2 regions of the Herbaspirillum sp. C7C2 genome follow, and region 2 is predicted to be linked to the other one. Evidence: predicted binding sites of a transcription regulator. Region 2 holds the regulator's gene; the other holds the start of a gene.
The links. The regulator HrcA, encoded in region 2, represses chaperone genes, less so after heat shock. The targets are predictions, from matches to a motif close to TTAGCACTCNNNNNNNNNGAGTGCTAA.

Region 1 (7,220 bases), 260 kb from region 2:
TACCGGGCCACGTGCCACGCCGCTGTAGCTGGCGCCCACGGAGGTGGCCTGGTTGCTGGTGCGCACCAGCTGCGCGGTGAGGCGGGCATTGTCATAGCCATCCAGGACGGCCGAGAGCACGTCCAGGGCGTAGGCTTCCTGGTCCTGCTCCACCTGGCGCAGGGCCGGCACCTTCCAGGCCATCACCACATAGGGATTCTCGGCCGGCGCCTTGACGGTGACGCGGCGCATGCCGATCTGCTGGGGTTCGTTCTGCGGCCTGCCGCGTGGCAGGGCGTGGGAGGGAATCTTGCCGAAATACTTCTTGGCCAGCGCCAGCACGCGCTGGGCATCGACGTCGCCGGCCACCACCAGGGTGGCGTTGTTGGGGGCATACCACTGGCGGTACCAGCTGGCGATGTCCTGCACCGTCATGTGCTGCAGGTCATCCATCCAGCCGATCACCGGATGGTGGTAGGGATGGGCGGTCCAGGCGGCGGCGTTGAGGGCTTCATTCAGGAGGCCCATGGGCTGGTCATCGGTGCGCCAGCGGCGCTCTTCCATGATGACGCGGATTTCCTTGGCGAATTCGTTGGCGTCGAATTGCAGGTTGGCCATGCGGTCGGCTTCCAGGGCCATGACCTTTTCCAGGTGGCTCTTCTCGATCTGCTGGAAGTAGGCGGTGTAGTCATTGGCGGTGAAGGCATTTTCCTGCCCGCCCAGTTCGGCCACCAGGCGGCTGAACTCGCCCACCTTATGGTTGCGGGTGCCCTTGAACATCATGTGTTCCAGCGCGTGGGAGACACCGGTGGTGCCGTTGAACTCGTCGACCGCACCGACCTTGTACCAGACCATCTGCACCGCCGTGGGCGCGCGCCGGTCTTCCTTGACCACCACCTTCATGCCATTGCCGAGCACGAATTCGCGTGCCGGCTCGGCCTGTGCCGGGGTGACGCCACCGGCCAGCAGGCTGAAGAGGGCAGTGGCGAGAAGGGCTCTGATCTTCAAATTCATGGGCTGTGCTCTGATAAAATGCTGGATTCATTGACCCTGGCGGCCATGCGCGGGGCTTGTGGAAGGGCAATTGTAACCTGTCCACTGCGGTTGTCAGGACAGCCATGCGCGCCTCCCCTCCCGCCTTCCCGCCCCGGCCGCAGCCCGAATCCAGCCTATCGCCATCCGATGTTCAGTTTCTTCAAGAGAAAACCCAAACCGGAAGCGCAGCCCGCGCTGCCGCCCCAGCCCGAAGCGGCGCCGCAGCCGGCTCCCACTCCGGTAGAGCCCGTACCGGCAGCCCCCGTCTCACCTGCTGCTCCCGTTGCACCCGCGCCGATGGTGTCTGCACCCGCAGTCGCGCCTGTAGCGGCGCCTACCGTGGCCCCTGCGCCGCCAGTGCTGCCCGAGGCAGTTGCCCCCGTCGAGGATGCGGCCGAGGAAGAAGCCGAGATCGTCGCCGCACCCGAGCCGGAACCGGAGGTCAAGCGTTCCTGGCTGTCGCGCCTGAAGGCGGGGCTGTCCAAGACGTCCAGCAATCTCACCACCCTGTTCGTGGGAGCGCGCATCGATGACGATCTCTACGAAGAACTGGAATCGGCACTGCTGGTGTCGGACGCTGGTGTCGAGGCCACCCAGTGGCTGCTGGACGAACTGAAGAAGAAGGTCAAGGCCGAGCGCCTGACCGAAGCCGCCCAGGTGCGTACTGCCTTGCGCACGCTGCTGATCGACCTGCTGCAACCGCTGCAGCGTCCACTGGTGCTGGGCCGCGAGAAGCCGCTGGTGATGATGATCGCCGGCGTCAACGGTGCCGGCAAGACCACTACCATCGGCAAGCTGGCCTTGCACCTGCAGGCCCATGGGCAGTCAGTGCTGCTGGCCGCCGGCGACACCTTCCGCGCCGCCGCCCGCGAGCAGCTGGCTATCTGGGGCGAGCGCAACAATGTGCAGGTGATCGCGCAGGAATCCGGTGATCCGGCTGCGGTGGCCTATGACTCGGTGCATTCGGCGCAGGCGCGCGGTACGCATGTGGTGATGGTCGATACCGCCGGCCGCCTGCCCACGCAATTGCACCTGATGGATGAACTCAAGAAGATCAAGCGGGTCATTGCCAAGGCGATGAGCTCGGCCCCCCATGAAGTGCTGCTGGTCATCGACGGCAACACCGGCCAGAATGCGCTGGCCCAGGTCAAGGCCTTCGATGATGCGCTGGGGCTGACCGGCCTGGTGGTGACCAAGCTGGACGGCACCGCCAAGGGCGGTATCCTGGCCGCCATCGCCAAGACCCGCCCGGTGCCGCTGTATTTCATCGGTGTGGGCGAAAAGATCGAAGACCTGCAACCATTCAACGCCACCGAATTCGTCGATGCCCTCCTGAGCTGAACTGATGATTGAATTTACCCGGGTTTCCAAGCAATACGCGCGCGAGGTCTACGCCCTGCGCGACATCACGCTGTCGGTAAAGAAGGGCGAATTGATCTTCCTGGCCGGCCCTTCGGGCGCCGGAAAATCGACGCTGCTGAAGATGATCGCGGCCATCGAGCGCCCCACGGCGGGCAAGCTGAGCGTCAACGGCACCGACATCGGTGGCATCAAGGCTTCCGGCCTGCCCTACCTGCGCCGCAATCTGGGGCTGATCTTCCAGCAGCAGAAGCTGCTGCTGGACCGCAACCTGCTGGCCAACGTGATGCTGCCGCTGATCGTCACCGGTTCCTCGCGCCAGGACGCCGAAAAGCGCGCCCGCGCCGCGCTGGACAAGGTGGACCTGCTGAGCAAGGCCATGTGCGAACCGCTGGAACTGTCCGGTGGCGAGCAGCAGCGGGTGGCCATTGCACGGGCCATCGTCAACCGTCCGCAGATCATCCTGGCCGACGAACCGACGGCCAACCTGGACCGCGCCAATGCCAACAAGGTGCTGGCGGCCCTGAAATCCTTCCATGGCGTGGGCGTGACCTGCCTGATCTCGACCCATGATGAGCAATTCCTGACCGGTGCCGACCGCATCGTCTACCTGGACCGCGGCCGCATCGTCGATGGCTGGCACAACGGCGTGGCCAATCCGGTGGAGGTATCGCCATGAACTGGTTGAGACAGCATTTCGCCGCCATCGCCGACGCCTTGCGCCACCTGCTGCACTCGCCGGGCAACTTCGTGCTCAACGTGCTGGTGGTCTCGATAGCGCTGGCGCTGCCCTTTGCGGGCCTCTCGGCGCTGGAAAACGTGCGCCCGATCTCGGACCAGATGTCGGTGGAGCCGGAAATCAGCATCTTCATGAAACCCGAGGCCAGCCGCGATGCTGCGCTGGCGGTGGGCAAGACCATCAACCAGGTGTTGAAGGACGGCAATACCAACGGCAAGGTCGAGTTCATCCCGCGCGAGAAGGCCTTCGATGCCTTGAAGAGCAAGACCGGCCTGGCCGATGTGCTCAATACCCTGGGCAGCAATCCGCTGCCGGACAGCTTCGTGGTGCGCCTGCCAGGCTTCGAGAACGCCATGAATGCCGGCCGCGTCGATGACATCGCGCAGCAACTGAAGAAGCAGGCCGGCGTGGATACGGTGCAGATCGACTCGGAATGGGTCAAGCGGCTGGCGGCGTTGCTGCGCATCCTGCGGCTGGTGCTGCTGTTCCTCGGCATTACGCTGGGTGCGGTGGTGGTGGCGGTGGTGTTCAATACGATCCGCCTGCAGGTGATGACGCAGCGCGACGAGATCGAGGTGTCGCGCCTGTTCGGGGCGACCAATTCCTTCATCTACCGGCCCTTCTATTACACCGGCGCGCTGCTGGGCGGATGCGCGGGACTGGTGGCGCTGGGGCTGGTGGTGGCGGCACAGCAACCGCTCAATGCGGCCATCCTCGACTTTGCGCACCTGTATGCGTCGGAATTCCAGCTGGCCCTGCCCAGCCCCATGGCCATCGCCCTGTTGCTGGCCGTGAGCGCCCTGCTGGGCCTGTTCGGGGCAATGCTGTCGGTGCATCGGCAGCTGGCCCGCAAGGCCTGAGGCTGTTCCTGGCGCCTCCAGATCGAAGCCCGCAGTAGCGGGCTTCGGTTTTTCTGGCATCGGAAACACCGGTGGAACTCCTCGCCCTGCAATAATTCCAAGTCTCGTACGTCTTCCCAAGGGTGGTCGCCGGTCCCTGCCGGCAAAGCGGCACTTCTGTCTGTGCTCCCTTTTCTGCCCTGGCGTCTGCCTCTTCCCAGCCCCGTGGCGCGCTGCAAAAATTGTTACAAGTTTCTCGCCTGCTTTTGACCCGCATCGCAACTTTTGTCGCCCAAAGGCGACTAATATGAAGGGGAAATAATGCAATGAGAGATTGATCGGCAATAGTCTTCGGCTATCAACGCTTCCCAATCATGCTATTAGCACTCTGGGGTGACGAGTGCTAGAATACCTTATCGAATTGCTCCAGTTTTATGTGAGCACTGCAACAAACCGAGACGATGCGCCCGCTGCGCATCTGCCGCGCCAAGCCACCGGCGCCGGCCCCAAAGCTTACCGCTTCATACTGTTTCCGCTAGGAACGAGGAGAATCCATGAAAACTGCGTCTGCACAAACTGCACTCATGCCTGCCGAGTCCAATGCACTCGCGCTTGGTTTTTCCGGCAGCCTGGGCAATATCGACGCGTATATTTCCGCAGTGAACCGCCTGCCCATGTTGACCCACGAGGAAGAGATCAAGCTGGCCCGCGACCTGCGCGAAAAGAATGACCTGGGTGCCGCCCAGAAGATGGTGTTGTCGCACCTGCGCCTGGTCGTCTCGATCGCCCGTGGTTATCTCGGCTATGGCCTACCGCACGCCGACCTGATCCAGGAAGGCAACATCGGCCTGATGAAGGCGGTCAAGCGTTTCGACCCGGCGCAGAACGTGCGTCTGGTGTCCTACGCCATGCACTGGATCAAGGCCGAGATCCACGAGTACATCCTGAAGAACTGGCGTCTGGTGAAGGTTGCTACCACCAAGGCCCAGCGCAAGCTGTTCTTCAACCTGCGCAGCCACAAGGAAGGTCTGGACGCGATGACCCCGGCACAGGTCGAGGCGCTGGCCAAGACCCTGGACGTCAAGCGCGAGGAAGTGATCGAGATGGAAACCCGTCTGTCCGGTCGCGATATCGCCCTGGAGTCGCCCACCGATGATGAAGATGACAAGTTCGCACCCATCGCCTACCTGTCTTCCGACAATTCGGAGCCGACCCGTGTCATCGAGGCCAAGCAGTACGATCGCCTGCAATCGGAAGGCCTGGAAGCCGCACTGTCCAAACTGGATGACCGCTCGCGCCGTATCGTCGAAGCCCGCTGGCTGGCCAATGACGATGGTTCCGGTGCCACCCTGCATGAGCTGGCTGATGAGTTCGGTGTGTCTGCCGAGCGTATTCGCCAGATCGAAGCGGTCGCATTGAAGAAGATGAAGACGGCGCTGCAGGCCTATTCCTGATCCGGCTGATCCGCATCGCAGCAACAAGAAAGGCGCCCTCGGGCGCCTTTCTTTTTTCCATCTATGGATGAGCTCTCCGGCTCAGTTCAACAGCAGCTTGATGTCATGCGTCAGGGTCTGCGGTCCCTGGCCGTGCTTGACGAACAGGCGGATGTGGCCCTGGGTATCGAACACATAGCTGCCGGCCGTGTGGTCCATGGTGTAGCTGCCGGGCTGCTTGCCAGGTACCTTCTGGTAGAACACCTTGAATTCCTTGGCGACCTTCTCGGTCTGCGGCAGGTCACCGCGCAGGCCCAGGAAACGCTTGTCGAAGGCTGGCACGTATTGCGACAGCACTTCCTGCGTATCGCGCTCGGGATCGACGGTGACAAAGAGCACTTGCACCTTGTCCGCATCCGGCCCCAGTTCCTTCATGACATTGGCCATCTCGATCATGGTGGTCGGGCAGACGTCCGGGCATTGGGTGTAGCCGAAGAACATGACCACCACCTTGCCCTTGAAATCGGCCAGGGTGCGCGGCTTGCCGTTGTGGTCGGTCAAGGCGAAGTCCTTGGCGTAGTCCAGGCCGGTGACATCGGTATTGTTGAACTTCAGCTCAGGCTTGGACGGGCCACAGGCCGCCAGCAGCGTTGCGCAGCCGGCCAGCAGCAGCGCCGAGAAAAATCTTTTCATGGGCTTAGAAACCGCGGAACAGGAAATAGTGATCCACCAGCAGTACCGCGAACAGGATGGACAGGTAGACGATGGAATAGGCGAAGGCCTTGCGCGCGATCAGGTCGGTGTAGCGGCGATAGATCTGCCAGGAATACCAGAAGAAGATCGCGCCCAGCACGACCGCCGTGGCCAGATAGATCAGGCCGCTCATGCCAATGGCAAAGGGCAGCAGGCTCACGGCGAAGAGCGCGATGGTGTACATCAGGATGTGCAACTTGGTCACATCCATACCGTGCGTGATGGGCAACATGGGCAGGCCGGACTTGGCGTAGTCGTCACGGCGGTACATGGCCAGCGCCCAGAAGTGTGGTGGCGTCCAGATGAAGATGATCATCACCAGCACCCAGGCCTGCATCGGCACGTCGTTGGCGATCGCAGCCCAGCCCAGGGCGGGTGGCATGGCGCCAGCCAGGCCGCCGATGACGATGTTCTGCGAGGTGGCGGGCTTGAGGATGATGGTGTAGATGATGGCGTAGCCGACGAAGGTGGCGAAGGTCAGCCACATGGTCAGCGGATTGACCAGGTTGTACAGCACCCACATGCCCAGGCCGCCGAGTACGCCCGAGAACACCAGCGTCTGCGGCACCGTGATTTCGCCGCGCGCCAGTGGTCGGCGGGCGGTGCGGGCCATGCGCGAATCGATCTCGCGCTCGACCAGGCAATTGATGGCGAAGGCGGCCCCGGCCAGGAGCCAGATGCCAACCGTGCCGAAGATGACCTTGTGCCAATCCGGCAGATCAGGCGTGGAGAGGAACATGCCGATCACGGCACAGAACACGGCCAGCTGCGTCACACGCGGCTTGGTCAGTGCCCAGTACTGGGCGATGCGGTTGGGTTGGGCGGTCAGTGTGGTCATGGCGTGACGGGCCGGGCGGATGCTGGTGGAGCAGCGACGGCCAGGCCGGAGGGTGCGTAACGGACCTTGTAGTTTAACATGACCATGAGGATGACCAGCAGCGCCGCCCCGCCGTTATGGACCACGGCAATAGCCAGCGGCCAGTTCAGATAGATGGTTGCCAGACCGGTACAGAGCTGCAAACCCAGCACGATCAGCATCCAGCGGGCGGTCTTGCGCAAGCCCTCGTCACGCAGGGCGCGGTG
Region 2 (7,220 bases):
TGCTGGGCGGTTTGGGCTTCCTGTTTTTCCATGTCTTGCATTCCTGAATTACCTCCAACGAATCGATTGGTGACGTGCATCCGGCAAATTGCGTGCAGTATCGCCGGCGCAAGATGCGGCTCAAGTAAGGCATATCCCTGCATTTTCAAGGGCTATTTAGCCTTTTTTGAGTGGTTTTTTGCCTGATTCTGCCGTTACCGCGTGAAATCCCGAACGTTGGACAGCGCTTTGGACAGTGTTTACCAGGCCGGCCTTCACGTTCACTCGATGCCGGCCTAATATGAATTTAGCCCAATAGCGGGCTGCCCTCGGACTTATCGTATCAACAAGGTGACATCATGAAACCGCCACTGATAGCGGCCACCATCCTCATCGCCGCCTACAGCCTCTTGGCCACCGCCTGGATCAGCTATACCCATCTGGTCGGCGAATTCACGCTCTGAGACTGCCTCTGGGCTGACATCCTGCTTCTGCCGTCGCAACCGCTGGCAAGCCGTGGCGACCTGCGGAACGGCTGCTTTGTTCTTCTATAGAGCAAGCCATCGCGCGGCAAAGAGTTGCACAATAAACAACAACGATGCATCCCGTCCGTATTCTAGCAGGCTGCACGCGGCATTCCGTCGATTCCGGGCAACTTGTTGTTGCCCCATGACAATGCATTACTGGGTGGCACCCAGGGCCTTGGCGCGTTCGGCGGAAATGAGCGCTTGCCGGGCGGCCTCGTCGCGGGCCGCCCCGTTGCTCATGGTGGGCCAGCCGGCCAGGTGCTGCTCGACGATCTCCACCATGCCGCCGATCCAGGCTGGGGCTTCATTCAGACATGGAATAAAGTGAAACTCCTTGCCACCAGCCTGCAGGAAGTCATGCTTGACCTCCATGGCGATTTCTTCCAGCGTTTCCAGGCAGTCACTGGTGAAACCGGGGCACATCACATCGACCCGGCGCACGCCCTGGCGCCCCAGTTCCTGCAGGGTCGGGGCGGTATAGGGTTGTAGCCATTCCGCCTTGCCAAAGCGCGACTGGAAGGTGACCAGATATTCTCCTTCGGACAAACCCAGCGACTGCGCCAGCAGGCGCGCCGTCTTGTAGCACTCGCAATGATAGGGATCGCCCAGCAGCAGCGTGCGCTTGGGAACACCGTGGAAACTCATGACCAGCTTGTCGGGGCGCCCATTGAGCTCCCAATGATCCAGCACCGACTGGCGCAGGGCCTGGATGTAGCCGTCCTGGTCATGATAATTGCGGATCAGGCGCAGCTCGGGGATGTTGCGCACCTGGCGGTAGTGCTCGAACACGGCATCGAAGATGGAGGCCGTCGTGGTGCCGGAATATTGCGGATAGGCCGGCAGTACCAGGATGCGGGTGCAGCCCTGTTCCTTCAGCTGGTCCAGCACCTGCGGCAGCGAAGGCGTGCCGTAGCGCATCGCATACGTCACCTGCAATTGATGATGGCCGCGCGCAGCCAGCTGCACGCCCAGTGCGGCCGCCTGGCGCTGCGTATGCACGCGCAGCGGCGAGCCCTCCTCGGTCCAGATGCTGGCGTACTTGGCGGCCGATTTCGAAGAACGGAACGGCAGGATGATGCCATTGAGGATGAACCACCAGACCGCCCGCGGGATTTCCACCACGCGCGGGTCTGACAGGAACTGCCTGAGGTAGCGGCGCAGTGAGGAGGCATCGGGAGCGTCGGGCGTGCCCAGGTTGACCAGCACCACCGCAGTGGAAGCCGGACTGCCGTGGGTGTAGGGAGGTTCTTTGCGGAAGGCCATGGTCGCTTGATTGGATGTTCTTGTTGTGATCGTGGACGATCAGGGATCTGGGATCAGGAGGCCAGCAGTTCGCGTGCGTGCTTGCGCGTGGTGGCGGTGATTTCCAGGCCACCCAGCATGCGGGCGATTTCCTCGACACGGGCCTTGGCATCCAGACCGTCGATGTCGGACAGGGTCTTGCCACCCTCGCTGCGTTTCTTGACCTGGTAATGCTGGTTGGCCTGGCTGGCGACCTGCGGCAGGTGGGTCACGCACAGTACCTGGCGTTCCTGTCCCAGGCGCTTGAGCAAGCGTCCCACCACTTCGGCCACGGCGCCGCCGATGCCGCTGTCGACTTCGTCGAAGATCAGGGTCGGCACGGTCGTGGCCGCCGAAGCGATCACCGAGATGGCCAGCGAAATACGCGCCAGCTCACCGCCCGAAGCCACCTTCGCCAGCGCACGCGGTGCCACCCCGGCATGACCGGCGACCAGGAACTCCACCTGTTCCAGGCCATACGCAGCGGGCTCGCCGACGTTGAGCGCGATCTCGAAACGACCGCCGGCCATCGACAGGTCCTGCATGGCCGCTGTGACGGCCTCACCCAGTGCAGTTGCCGCCTTGGCCCGGGCCTTGGACAATTTCTGCGCCTGAGACAGGTAGGCGGCCTGCAGCTTGTCTTCCTGGGCGCGCAGGGCGTCGAGATCGCTGGCGTCGGCCAGCTGCTTCAATTGTTCGGAGAGCTTGCGATATTCCTCGGGCAGTTCATCGGGCTGCACATGGAATTTGCGGGCGCTGGAATGAATCGCTTCCAGGCGCTCTTCCACTTCCTGCAGACGCGCCGGATCGAGCTCCACCCGCCCCAGGTAATCATTGAGCGCATACACGGCTTCCTGCAGCTGGATCTGGGCCGGCTCCAGGGCGTCAAGCACGGGCTTGAGGGCGGTATCGACATCCACCAGCTTGCCCAGCTTCTGCGTGATCGAGGACAGTTGCGAGAGGATCGGCGACTCCGATTCGGAGATCACGCCCAGCGCTTCCTGCGCACCGCCGATCAGCGCTGCCGCATGCGAGAGGCGGCTATGTTCGGTGCTGATCTCGGTCCACTCACCGGGCTTGACGGACAGTTTCTGCAGCTCCGCCACCTGCCATTCCAGGCGCTCGCGCTCCAGCAGCACATTGCGGGCATCCTGCTCGAACTGCTCGCGTTGGCGCGCCAGGGCGCGCCAGGTGCGATAGGCGGCGGCGACTTCACCTGCCTGGTCGAGCAGGCCGGCCTGGCTATCCAGCAACTGGCGCTGCGCATCGGCCTTCATCAGCGACTGGTGCGCATGCTGGCCGTGGATATCGACCAGCATTTCGCCGACCTCACGCAATTGCCCGGCGGTGGCCGCGCTGCCATTGATGTAGGCCTTGCTGCGACCGGCATTGTCGATCACCCGACGCAGCAGCACGCCGCCATGTTCGTCGGCGAACTCATGCTCTTCCAGCCAGGCCTGGACCTCGGGCGTAGCGGTGAAATCGGCGCTGACATCGGCCTTGGCCGCGCCCTCGCGCACCACGCTGGGATCGCCGCGACCGCCCAGGGCCAGCGCCAGGGCATCGATCAGGATGGATTTGCCGGCGCCGGTTTCGCCGGTGAAGACGGAAAATCCGCGCGCAAATTCGAGCTCGATGGCATCGACAATCACGAAGTCGCGGATCGTTAAGGTACGCAGCATGGTGGTCTCGCAGCGGGTTGGACGGACAGGCCTGAAGAATGGCGCAAGCCGGCATGCGCCGGCCGCGCTTATTGTAATCGGCCTTCTATCGAGGGGTATTCATTCCAGTGCAGCTTCTCGCGCAGGGTGTCGAAATAGCTCCAGCCCTGGGGATGCAGGAAGGTGATCTTGTGTGCCGAACGGCGGATCACGATACGGTCGCCATGCAGCACGCTGGTGAGCGACTGCATGTCGAAGTTGGCGCTGACCTCGCGCCCGGAAACCACCTGGATCACGATCTCGCAGGAATCCGACAGCGTGATCGGACGATTGGACAGCGAATGCGGGGAGATCGGCACCATCACGATGCCATGCAGGCTGGGGTGCAGGATGGGTCCGCCGGCCGAGAGCGCATAGGCGGTGGAGCCGGTCGGGGTGGCCACGATCAGGCCGTCGGAGCGCTGGTTGTACATGAAGCGGCCATCGACCTCGACCCGCAGCTCGACCATGCCGGAGGTGGAACCCCGCGCCACCACCACATCGTTCAGGGCCAGGGCGCGGAAGATCTCGCCGCCCTCGCGATAGACCCGCGCTTCCAGCAGCGAACGCGACTCGGCTTCGACATTGCCGTCCAGCATTTCGGCCAGAGCCGGTATCATGCGGTCTTGCGCGATGTCGGTGATGAAGCCCAGGCGTCCCTGGTTGATGCCGATCAGCGGTACGTTGTACGGTGCCAGCTGGCGCGCGATGCCCAGCATGGTACCGTCGCCGCCGACCACGATGGCCACGTCCGCGTGATGACCGATCTGCTCGGGAGTCATGCTGTCATAGCCTTGCAGGGCGATGTTCTCGGCGGTTTCGGTCTCGAAGACCACGGTGTGGCCGTGCGACTCCAGGAACACGGCGATGTCCGACAAGATCTGCGCGATGCCGACGGCCTGGTACTTGCCGACGATGGCGACGGTTTTGGGTACGGCTGCCTGAACGGGTAATTTGATGGGCCACATGCTGCGGATTAGACCATAATTTGAGATGACATTGTAATGAAACCAAGCGCTTCCACCCTGCCTCCCCCGCCCATCGAAGCGGTCCTGTTCGACCTCGACGACACCCTCTGGGCCATCGAACCAGTGCTGGTGCGCGCCGAAGGCCTGCTCTACGACTGGCTGCGCCAGCACGCACCTGCCGTGGCTGCCGCCCATACCGTGGCCAGCCTGCGCGAACGCCGCATGGCCCTGATGCAGACCGATCCGATCTACCGCATCGACCTCTGGAAGCTGCGCCACACCGCCTTGACCGATGTCTTCCGCGAACATGACGTGGACCTGGCCCTGGTCGATCCCGCCATGGCCCTGTTCTCCGAAGCGCGCAGCACGGTCGCGCTGTTCGACGATGTGGAACCGGCACTGCTGCGCCTGAAAGACAAACTGACGCTGGGCTCGGTCTCCAATGGCTTCGCCGACCTCGAACGCATCGGCCTGGCCGGGCACTTCGGCGTCTCCATCGCAGCCCACCGCTTCGGTCGCGCCAAGCCCGATCCGGCGATCTTCCACGCCGCCTGCGAAGCGCTACAGGTGGCGCCGGGCGCTACGGTCTATGTCGGCGACGATCCCCTGCTGGATGTGCAGGGTGCGCAACAGGCCGGCCTGCGCGCGGTGTGGATGAACCGCTTTGCGCGAACGCTGCCCGATGGCATCTGCCCCGATGCCATCTGTCGCGATCTGCACGAGCTGCACGACTGGCTGGCGGCTCAGGCCTGAAGTGCCGGCTGGCGCCAATTCACATCCGCCGTCACGTAGCTGTCACTCTTTGCATCATAAGCCGCTAGAATATGCACCATGCAACTCGATAACCGCGCCCGCACACTCCTGAAGGCACTGGTCGAACGGTACATCGCCGACGGCCAGCCGGTGGGCTCGCGCGCCCTGTCGAAACTGTCCGGCCTGGAACTGTCACCAGCGACCATCCGCAACATCATGGCCGACCTGGAAGAGATGGGCTTCGTCGCCAGCCCGCACACCTCGGCCGGACGGGTGCCGACCCCGCGCGGCTACCGCATGTTCGTCGATACCCTCCTGACAGTCGAGGCGATCGACGAAAGCGCCCTGGAAGGCCGCTTGCAGGCTCGCCTGCAGCACAATACCTCGCCCCAGAAGATCATCACCAACGCCGCCCAGGTGCTGTCGTCGCTGTCGCAGTTCGCCGGGGTGGTGATGACGCCCAAGCGCGAATCGGCGTTCCAGCAGATCGAATTCCTGCGGCTGTCGGAAAAGCGCATCCTGCTGGTGATCGTGGACCAGGGTGGCGATGTGCAGAACCGCATGCTGCTCACCGAGGTTGATTACACCCCCAGCCAGCTGACCCAGGCCGCCAACTACATCAACCAGCATTACGCCGGCCAGTCCTTCGACCAGGTGCGGCTGCGCCTGCAGGGCGAGCTGCGCCAGTTGCGCGACGACATGACCGTGCTCATGCAGGCCGCCGTGGAAGCCGGCAGCGACGCCATGAGCGAGGAAGCCGACAACAACGTGGTCATCTCCGGCGAGCGTAACCTGCTGTCGGTGAGCGACCTGTCCTCCAACATGAATTCCCTGCGCCGCCTGTTCGACATGTTCGAGCAGAAGACCGGCCTGCTGCAGTTGCTGGATGTGTCCAGCAAGGCCACGGGCGTGCAGATCTTCATCGGCGGCGAATCGCAACTGGTACCGATGGACGACATGAGCATCGTCACCGCCCCCTACGAAGTCAACGGGCGCATCGTCGGTACCCTGGGCGTGATCGGCCCCACCCGCATGGCCTACGAACGGGTCATCCCCATCGTCGACATCACCGCCAAGCTGCTCTCCAGCGCGCTAAGCCAGCACTGAAGACGGATACGGCTTCCGCCGACGGAGCCAACGAAAAAGCCACGTGGGACATCACGTGGCTTTTTCATTGTCTTTGCAAAGGATTGCCTGCGTAAATATCCGCAAGCAAGGCCCCTGGTTTATTTCTTCAGCTTCTTGCAGTTCTTGCAATGTCCGTACAACGCCAAGGCATGGTCGGCGATTTCGAAACCGTGTTCCTGGGCGATCTTGATCTGGCGCTTCTCGATCTCGGCATCGAAGAATTCCTCGACCTTGCCGCAGTCCAGGCAGACCAAGTGGTCGTGGTGCGAACCTTCGTTCAATTCGAAGACCGCCTTGCCGGTCTCGAAGTGGTTGCGTTGGAGCAGGCCTGCCTGCTCGAACTGCGTCAGCACGCGGTAGACGGTGGCCAGGCCCACGTCAAGATTGTCGGAGAGCAACTGTTTGTAGACGTCTTCGGCGCTCAGGTGGCGCACGGAGGTGTTCTGGAAGATTTCCAGGATCTTCAGGCGTGGCAGGGTGGCCTTCAGGCCGCTGGCCTTCAGTTCGGATGGATTGTTCGGCATGGTAGAGTGGGTTCCCGGTTTTTACTGGTCTCAAACAGGCGCGCTGGTCCGCTGGGAGGGCCTGGGGACCGCTCCGGCCGGGCTGGTGGGGCAGCCTTTTGCGTCCGGAACGCACTCATGCCTATTTAAGAAGTAAGTTCTAGCTTATCATATAGCGCTTTAGGCTCATGGCTCAACCCGGTTGAAAACTTTATGCGCATGCTTTCCCGAATGAAGTCCCGTCATCAAACCGCCGCAATCGGCGTCGTCGCGGTCCTGGCCCTGCTGGCGGGCTGTTCCTCGACCAAGTCGCCCGAGCAGGCGGCCCCGACCGACACCTCGGGCGTGAAGGTAACCGGCAAGAGCAACAGCCTGTTCGGC

Region 1: a site for HrcA is predicted at 4,332-4,358, ahead of rpoH (RNA polymerase sigma factor RpoH). Genes of this name have one in related genera too.

What each region holds. Positions count from the first base shown of each region.
Region 1 covers NZ_JABXGI010000001.1:28,883-36,102, forward strand. The annotation lists gene HWE04_RS00150 (M16 family metallopeptidase) at 1-993, opposite strand, end outside; gene ftsY (signal recognition particle-docking protein FtsY) at 1,162-2,355, shown strand; gene HWE04_RS00160 (cell division ATP-binding protein FtsE) at 2,360-3,052, shown strand; gene HWE04_RS00165 (cell division protein FtsX) at 3,049-3,972, shown strand; gene rpoH (RNA polymerase sigma factor RpoH) at 4,506-5,405, shown strand; gene HWE04_RS00175 (SCO family protein) at 5,487-6,077, opposite strand; gene cyoE (heme o synthase) at 6,082-6,975, opposite strand; gene HWE04_RS00185 (COX15/CtaA family protein) at 6,972-7,220, opposite strand, start outside.
Region 2 covers NZ_JABXGI010000001.1:293,184-300,403, reverse strand. The annotation lists gene grpE (nucleotide exchange factor GrpE) at 1-41, opposite strand, end outside; gene hemH (ferrochelatase) at 660-1,769, opposite strand; gene recN (DNA repair protein RecN) at 1,823-3,469, opposite strand; gene HWE04_RS01410 (NAD kinase) at 3,538-4,455, opposite strand; gene HWE04_RS01405 (HAD family hydrolase) at 4,492-5,208, shown strand; gene hrcA (heat-inducible transcriptional repressor HrcA) at 5,287-6,315, shown strand; gene fur (ferric iron uptake transcriptional regulator) at 6,435-6,860, opposite strand; gene HWE04_RS01390 (outer membrane protein assembly factor BamE) at 7,071-7,220, shown strand, end outside.